DNA from 2 places in the Ligilactobacillus saerimneri genome. Region 1 is predicted to be linked to the other one. Evidence: a T-box and tRNA genes for the amino acid it is inferred to sense, from the RefSeq annotation. Region 1 holds a T-box; the other holds one or more tRNA genes.
What was found. The T-box of region 1 lies ahead of tyrS (tyrosine--tRNA ligase). A T-box ahead of a tRNA ligase gene usually reads a tRNA of that ligase, here a tRNA-Tyr.
Positions count from the first base shown of each region.

Region 2: it encodes a tRNA-Tyr, which carries the amino acid that the T-box ahead of tyrS (tyrosine--tRNA ligase) is inferred to sense. The anticodon was not compared.

Region 1 is NZ_CP144759.1:1,242,572-1,245,991, reverse strand. It holds gene V3C97_RS06145 (metal-dependent hydrolase) at 1-567, shown strand, start outside; gene V3C97_RS06140 (Fur family transcriptional regulator) at 680-1,123, shown strand; T-box leader at 1,124-1,319, shown strand; gene tyrS (tyrosine--tRNA ligase) at 1,367-2,623, shown strand; rRNA gene V3C97_RS06130 (16S ribosomal RNA) at 3,137-3,420, shown strand, end outside.
Region 2 is NZ_CP144759.1:296,036-299,455, reverse strand. It holds gene nadE (ammonia-dependent NAD(+) synthetase) at 1-29, opposite strand, end outside; gene V3C97_RS01400 (GntR family transcriptional regulator) at 117-815, opposite strand; gene proC (pyrroline-5-carboxylate reductase) at 839-1,636, opposite strand; tRNA gene V3C97_RS01390 (tRNA-Gln) at 1,732-1,803, opposite strand; tRNA gene V3C97_RS01385 (tRNA-Tyr) at 1,807-1,892, opposite strand; gene V3C97_RS01380 (peptide MFS transporter) at 2,155-3,420, opposite strand, start outside.

The DNA.
Region 1 (3,420 bases):
CACATAACAACAACCTTGGCCTTAACGCTACCCTTGGTGGCCGCTAGCAATGAGGTTTCATGGATTAATGTTGGAGCCTTAGCGGTGGGTAGTCTTCTGCCAGATATTGATCATCCACAATCAGTTATTGGAAAGCGGCACAAAGTAGTTAGTAACGTAACGCGCACCGCGTTTGGTCATCGCGGGGTTACGCATTCGTTTATAGGTATTTTTGTAGTGTATGGGCTGATGCTATTTTTTCAAAAAAATTATCTTGCACCGCCGACTAAATGGTTGCCGTTTTGGTTGATTGTGGGATATCTTGCGCATATTATCGAAGATAGTTTTTCCTCACGCGGGGTTCATTGGACGTGGCCGTTTTTTAACAAAAAACGTAAACAACGTTTATTCATATATTATCGAACTGGAAGCTTGAGCGAGTATTTGTTGTTAGGTTTCTTTATGTGCTTAATAATTGTAGAGTTATATCTCTTTTATCAGGCAGCTTGGTCGCATATTATTCCCGTTGATGTACAAGGAAAGATAGGAATGTGGATCATGCGGATCCAAACTATGCTGTATTTTTGATAGTTGTTTTTAAAAATTATAATATTAAATAATTGCTAATCATGAGTGAAAATAGTAGAGTGAAAGTAGTATTAGAACGTATTTAGAGCCTAGAGAAAGGAGACTTGCTAAGATGGAAAACCAAGCAACATTAGCACAAGCGGCAGCTAAATTACGGGCCAAACATGTCAAAAATACGCCTCAACGGCAGGTGATTTTATCTTATCTGATGACTTCTAAGGAACATCCTTCAATCAAGATGATTCACGAACACGTTGCTGCTAACGGCTTTAAGGTAAGTTTAGCAACGATTTATAACACCTTAGAGATTCTCCAAGAAAAAGAATTAATAATTCAAGTTGCAGCTGACAGCGATGGACATATGCGGTATGATTATTATCAGAAACCTCACTATCATGTGATTTGTGTGCGGTGTAATAAAATCATCGACGTGTTTCATGATGGTTTCCAGGCGGTGGAGCAGGATGCTGCACAAGCAACTGGTTTTAAGGTTTACAATAGTCAGTGCGAAGTATATGGATTATGTCCTGACTGTCAAGCTGAATTAGCAAAATAACTTGTGACGTTGAAGTGGTACAGTAGGATGATGGTCCCTTTTGTCAGAGACCTGGTGGGAGCTGTAAACCAGGAAAAACCATTTATCTGAATTACAACTATGGAGTTGCGGCGGGTCATTCCGTTATCGATGACAGAGCGACTGGAGAACTATCTCCAGTAACCTGGGTGGTAACGCGGAAAATTTCGTCCCTAGTATTGATACTGATACTAGGGACTTTTAATTTATTAAGGAGGTACGAGTATGGCAAACATTCTCGAAGATCTAAAATGGCGGGAAGCCGTTAACCAAGTAACTGATGAAGAAGGTTTGAGTAAGTTATTAGATAAAAAAGCAGTTGGATTATACTGTGGAGTTGATCCAACAGGTGACAGTTTACACATTGGTCACTTGGTACCATTCATGATTCTCAAGCGTTTCCAGATGGCTGGAAATCGGGCCCACATTATCATTGGTGGGGGGACAGGTTCGATTGGTGATCCATCAGGCAAAAAGTCAGAACGGGTATTGCAAACAATGGAACAGGTACGGCACAATGAACAAGCGCTAACAAAGCAAATGCAAAAATTGTTCGGTGCGGATAATATTACAATTGTTAACAATTATGAATGGTTGTCACAGATCAGCTTGCTAACGTTCTTGCGTGATTATGGGAAGTTATTCAACGTTAACACAATGTTGAACAAGGAAATCGTCGCTAGTCGTCTAGAAGTTGGGATTTCATACACAGAATTCACTTACCAGATCTTACAATCAATTGACTTCTTACATCTATGGCAAACACGTGATGTACAACTGCAAATTGGTGGTGGAGATCAATGGGGAAACATCACTTCCGGGGTTGATTTGATTCACAAAACCGAAGGGTCTAAGGCTGAAGCATATGGTTTGACTGTGCCACTGATGCTAAAGGCTGATGGGACCAAGTTTGGGAAAACAGCTGGCGGTGCTGTTTGGTTAGATCCAGAAAAGACTACGCCATACGAATTCTACCAATTCTGGTTGAACCAAGATGACCGGGATGTAGTCAAATTCTTGAAATACTTTACTTTCTTAAGTAAGGAAGAAATTGAAGCTTTAGCTGAAAAGGTCAAGACAGAACCAGAAAAGCGTGAGGCGCAACGGCGGTTAGCCCAAGAAGTGACCAAGTTTGTCCATGGCAAAGAAGCAGTACGGGAAGCAGAAAACATCTCTCAAGCTCTCTTCTCTGGCGAAGTAAAGAATTTAACAGCTCACGAAATTGAACAAGGGTTTAAGAAGATGCCAACGGTTGAAGTGCCAGCTGGTAAGGAAAATATTATTTTGTGGTTAGTAGATGTGGCTAAAATTGAAAGTTCGCGGCGTCAAGCGCGTGAAGATGTGAAGAATGGCGCTATCCGGATTAACGGAGAAAAGATCACTGATGTTGATGCAGAAATTGACACAGCTGCAGCATTTGATGGGAAATTTGTGATTGTTCGGCGGGGAAAGAAGCGTTATTTCTTAGCACGAGTAAAATAATTAATTATTAACAGGGAAAGGGAGCCACTCTTTTCCTGTTTTTTGTTTAGATAATAAATACTGAGCGTGAAAAAGAAGAATTTTTTTGAAGTGATTTAACGAACAAACGGATAGTTTTATGTAGATATTCTTTGATAAAGTGCTTATTTATATAGCATTAAAACAATAGATTTGTTTAAAGTTCGGATTTGATGACCGTGATGATTTTTGTGGATGCAATTCTTAAAAATAAGGGGTTGACGCTGGCGGTAAAAGTGGCTATAGTAATACATGCTGTTGATGCGAAACAAGTTGATTGTTGTAAAAGTTAAGTGATTGATTCAAAAAAGTGTTTGACATCGATTGATGGTTTTGGTAATATAATCAAGTCGCATCGCGATAAAGTAGATCTTTGAAAACTGAACAAAGTTTCGACAAATCAAATGTGTGGGACTTCTTGCTAGACGCAAGAGCAAAACATTTGCGAATGTCAATTCGCTAGTAATTTTTACGAGTCTAATCGACTTAAGATTTTAAATCGAGAGTTTGATCCTGGCTCAGGATGAACGCTGGCGGCGTGCCTAATACATGCAAGTCGAGCGCATCGGCCCAACTGATTGAAGATGCTTGCATCCGATTGACGATGGTTTACCGATGAGCGGCGGACGGGTGAGTAACACGTAGGTAACCTGCCCAGAAGCGGGGGATAACACCTGGAAACAGATGCTAATACCGCATAGGTCATTTGACCGCATGGTCAAATGATTAAAGATGGCTCTGCTATCACTTCTGGATGGACCTGCGGCGTATTAGCTAGT
Region 2 (3,420 bases), 670 kb from region 1:
TCAATAATCTTACGCTGCATTTCACGCATAACACTGCCTCCCGTAGTTTAAATAATGTAGCCTTAATTGTACTCTTATTTATTCTTAGAAACTATACTTGTTCGCAAAACTTTAAACTAACGTTCGAGATAGAATTCAAACCGGTTGCCCACATACTGTGTTCGTACATATTCGAACGGTTGCCCATTTTTAAGTTGTGAGACCTGGCGCAGACGTAATACAGCTGCTCCTCGTTTAATCCCTAAATAAGCCGCAATCCGCTCAGAAGCTGCTACCGCCGAAACAATCTGTTCTGCATGTCCCATGGTCATCCCATGCTGCTCTAAGGTCCGATAGAGTGATTGCGTGATTTGTTCACGATCAAAATTCTTTACCAAGTGAAAAGGAACAGTTGCTACTTCAAAGCAGATCGGAATATTATCTGCATATCGGATGCGTTCCATTCGAAGGACTCGTTCACCTGCTTTGAGGTTAAGTTTCTCGCTTTCACTTAATGATGGAGTAGTCACAACATAAGAGATAGTTTTACTAGACGGCATTTTCCCTTGCGCCTCCGTTATCTCGGTAAAACTTGTTACTCCAGTCATCTTTTCCTGAACCTTTTTACGGGCAACAAATGTCCCTGCTCCAATATGTCGTTCCAATAAACCTTCATCTACTAATGTTTGAATCGCTTGTCGCAACGTCATCCGACTAACCCCAAACTGCTCTGCCAGTTCTCTTTCAGCCGGAATGCGGTCCCCAACGGCCCATTCTCCATCTTCGATTCGCTGCCGAATCTCATTATGTATTTTGATATAAATCGGCGAACTCACACTCTCACACTCCTTCGCATAACTTATTCGTTTTCTCTAGCGACTGTGGCATCAATTCCCTTAATAACCGCAGTCATAAAACCTGCTTCTTCCATAGCTAACAGGCCAGCCACAGTGGTTCCCCCTGGAGAACATACTTCATCTACCAGTTCCCAAGGTGTTTTAGTAGTGGCTAATGTTTTCTGGGCGCTCCCTTGAACTACTTGCGCAGCAATTTGCGTTGCGGTGACCTTATCTAAACCATACTTAACTCCGGCCCGAGCCAACGCATCAATAAAGAAGTAGATAAAAGCAGGTGAACTTCCGGCAAGAGCCGCGAAGATACTAAACTTGTCCTCTGCTAACTCAATTGTTGCCCCAATTGTATCAAACAATGCTACTACTCTCTGCCAGTGATCGGTGGTCACAAATTCGTTGCGGGTTAATGCTGTCATTCCCGCTGCAATCTCAACATTAACATTTGGCATGATGCGAATCATTTCCAATTCAGCTTGATCTAAAATTTTCCGCATTGTTGCTAAATCACATCCAGCAATCATAGATACAATCACTGGTCGCTTCCGCAGTAAAGATGCCTTCACTTCCAAGAGTACAGTGCGGAGCTGAGCAGGTTTTATGGCCAAAAAGACCAAATCTGCTTGGTTCACCACTTCTTCATTGCTTGCACAAGCATGTAAGCCTTGAGCCTGCGCATACGGCTCATAGGAAGAACGGTGTGCACTATGAAGATAGATTTCTCCTCCTGTAACTGCATGTTGGTTAAGCCAACCATTGATGATCGCACGTCCCATATTACCTGCACCGATAAAACCTATTTTCATTTTTTCCTCCTACTAAATACGTCCATAAATTTGCTAGTTTAATTTTAGCATGGTAAATAAAAAAACGTTACCCAAGAAGGTAACGTTTTGAAGAATTGGGGTAACTGGATTCGAACCAGTGCATCACGGTACCAAAAACCGTTGCCTTACCGCTTGGCCATACCCCAATGTGGTGGATGGGAGTGGATTCGAACCACCGAACCCGAAGGAGCGGATTTACAGTCCGCCGCGTTTAGCCAGACTTCGCTACCCATCCATAAGTATTTGTAAGTTGTTATCAATCAGTAACTAACTGACTTAATTATAATAACGTGGACACCCGAAAAATGCAAGTGTTTTTTGTAAAAAAATCAAAAAAATTTCAAAATGTAAATTTAGGCGCTAATTCTTAGCTTATTTAAGATATGCTTCCTTTTTCTCTATTAGCTAAAGTACACTTCTAAATAAAAAAACTATCCATATTAAACATACATGTTTAACATGAATAGTTTTCCAATTATATCAGCTCAATTCTAGGTTTATTCAACCCCATCCATTAAGCGTTTGATTGCTGGAACCATTAAAAGAACAATTAACCCGAAGCCAATTGTAATGGCACCAATCCAACCGTAATAGGCAACTTCTGTTCCTTGGGAGTAGAATTTAACAATTTGTGCGTTGATGGCCTGAGCAACGGCGTCAGCGATGAACCAAATACTCATCATCTGTGCTTTGAACGCTTTTGGCGCTAATTTTGTTGTAACAGACAGACCAATTGGTGAAATTAACATTTCCCCAACAATAACAAGAGCCCAACTTACGATTAACCACAGTGGACTTACTTTAACACCAGTTCCATACAACATGCCTGGCAACATCATCCAGACAAAGGAAGCACCAGCGAAAAAGAGTCCATAGGCAAACTTAGCTGGTGATGATGGTTGCTTAGAACCCATCTTTGTCCACAACCATGCAAAGAATGGAGTGTATAACAAGATAAAGAGTGGGTTAAAGGATTGGAAAAGACTAGCTGGGAAAGGTAACCCGAAAATTGATAACTTAGTCTGATCGTTGGCAAAGAGGGCTAATACCACTGAACCTTGTTCTTCGATTGACCAGAACAAGATAGAAGCGATAAATAGTGCCACATATGCTTTTACCCGTGAACGTTCTACCTTTGTTGTCTTCTTACTATGCAACATCAATGCAAAGTAATAAACAGGAATTAAGATCGCCAAAATAGTAACTAAGTTAATGATATTGTTAATATTTAAGCTTCCTAAGACCGCCATGATCCCGAGAATAACTGCCAAAACAACCACAGCCATTGTAACCCGAAGAGAATACTTTTTGATCTGATCAGGTTCAATTGGATCAGTTGGGTACAAACTATCTTTTGGTAAGTCCTTGCCTTGAATAGTATATTGTAATAAACCAAAGAACATACCCACAGCAGCTAAGGAGAACCCTAAGTGGAAGTTAACCTGCTGACCTAAGAAACCAACAATCAGTGGTGCTAGCAAGGAACCAACATTAATCCCAAAGACAAAGATCGTAAATCCAGAATCACGCCGTTGGTCGCCTTCTTCATAAAGACCACCAACCATTTCTGAAACGTTTGGCTTTAGCATCCCAGTTCCTAACACAATAAAGAGGATTGATAGGAACAATGCGGCCTTCCCAAATGGTGTTGCCAAGATGATATGCCCAATCATGATCAGGACCCCACCCCAGAACACAGTCCGCCGACTACCAAGGATTCGGTCACTGATAAATCCACCTAATGTACTGGAAAGATAAACCAG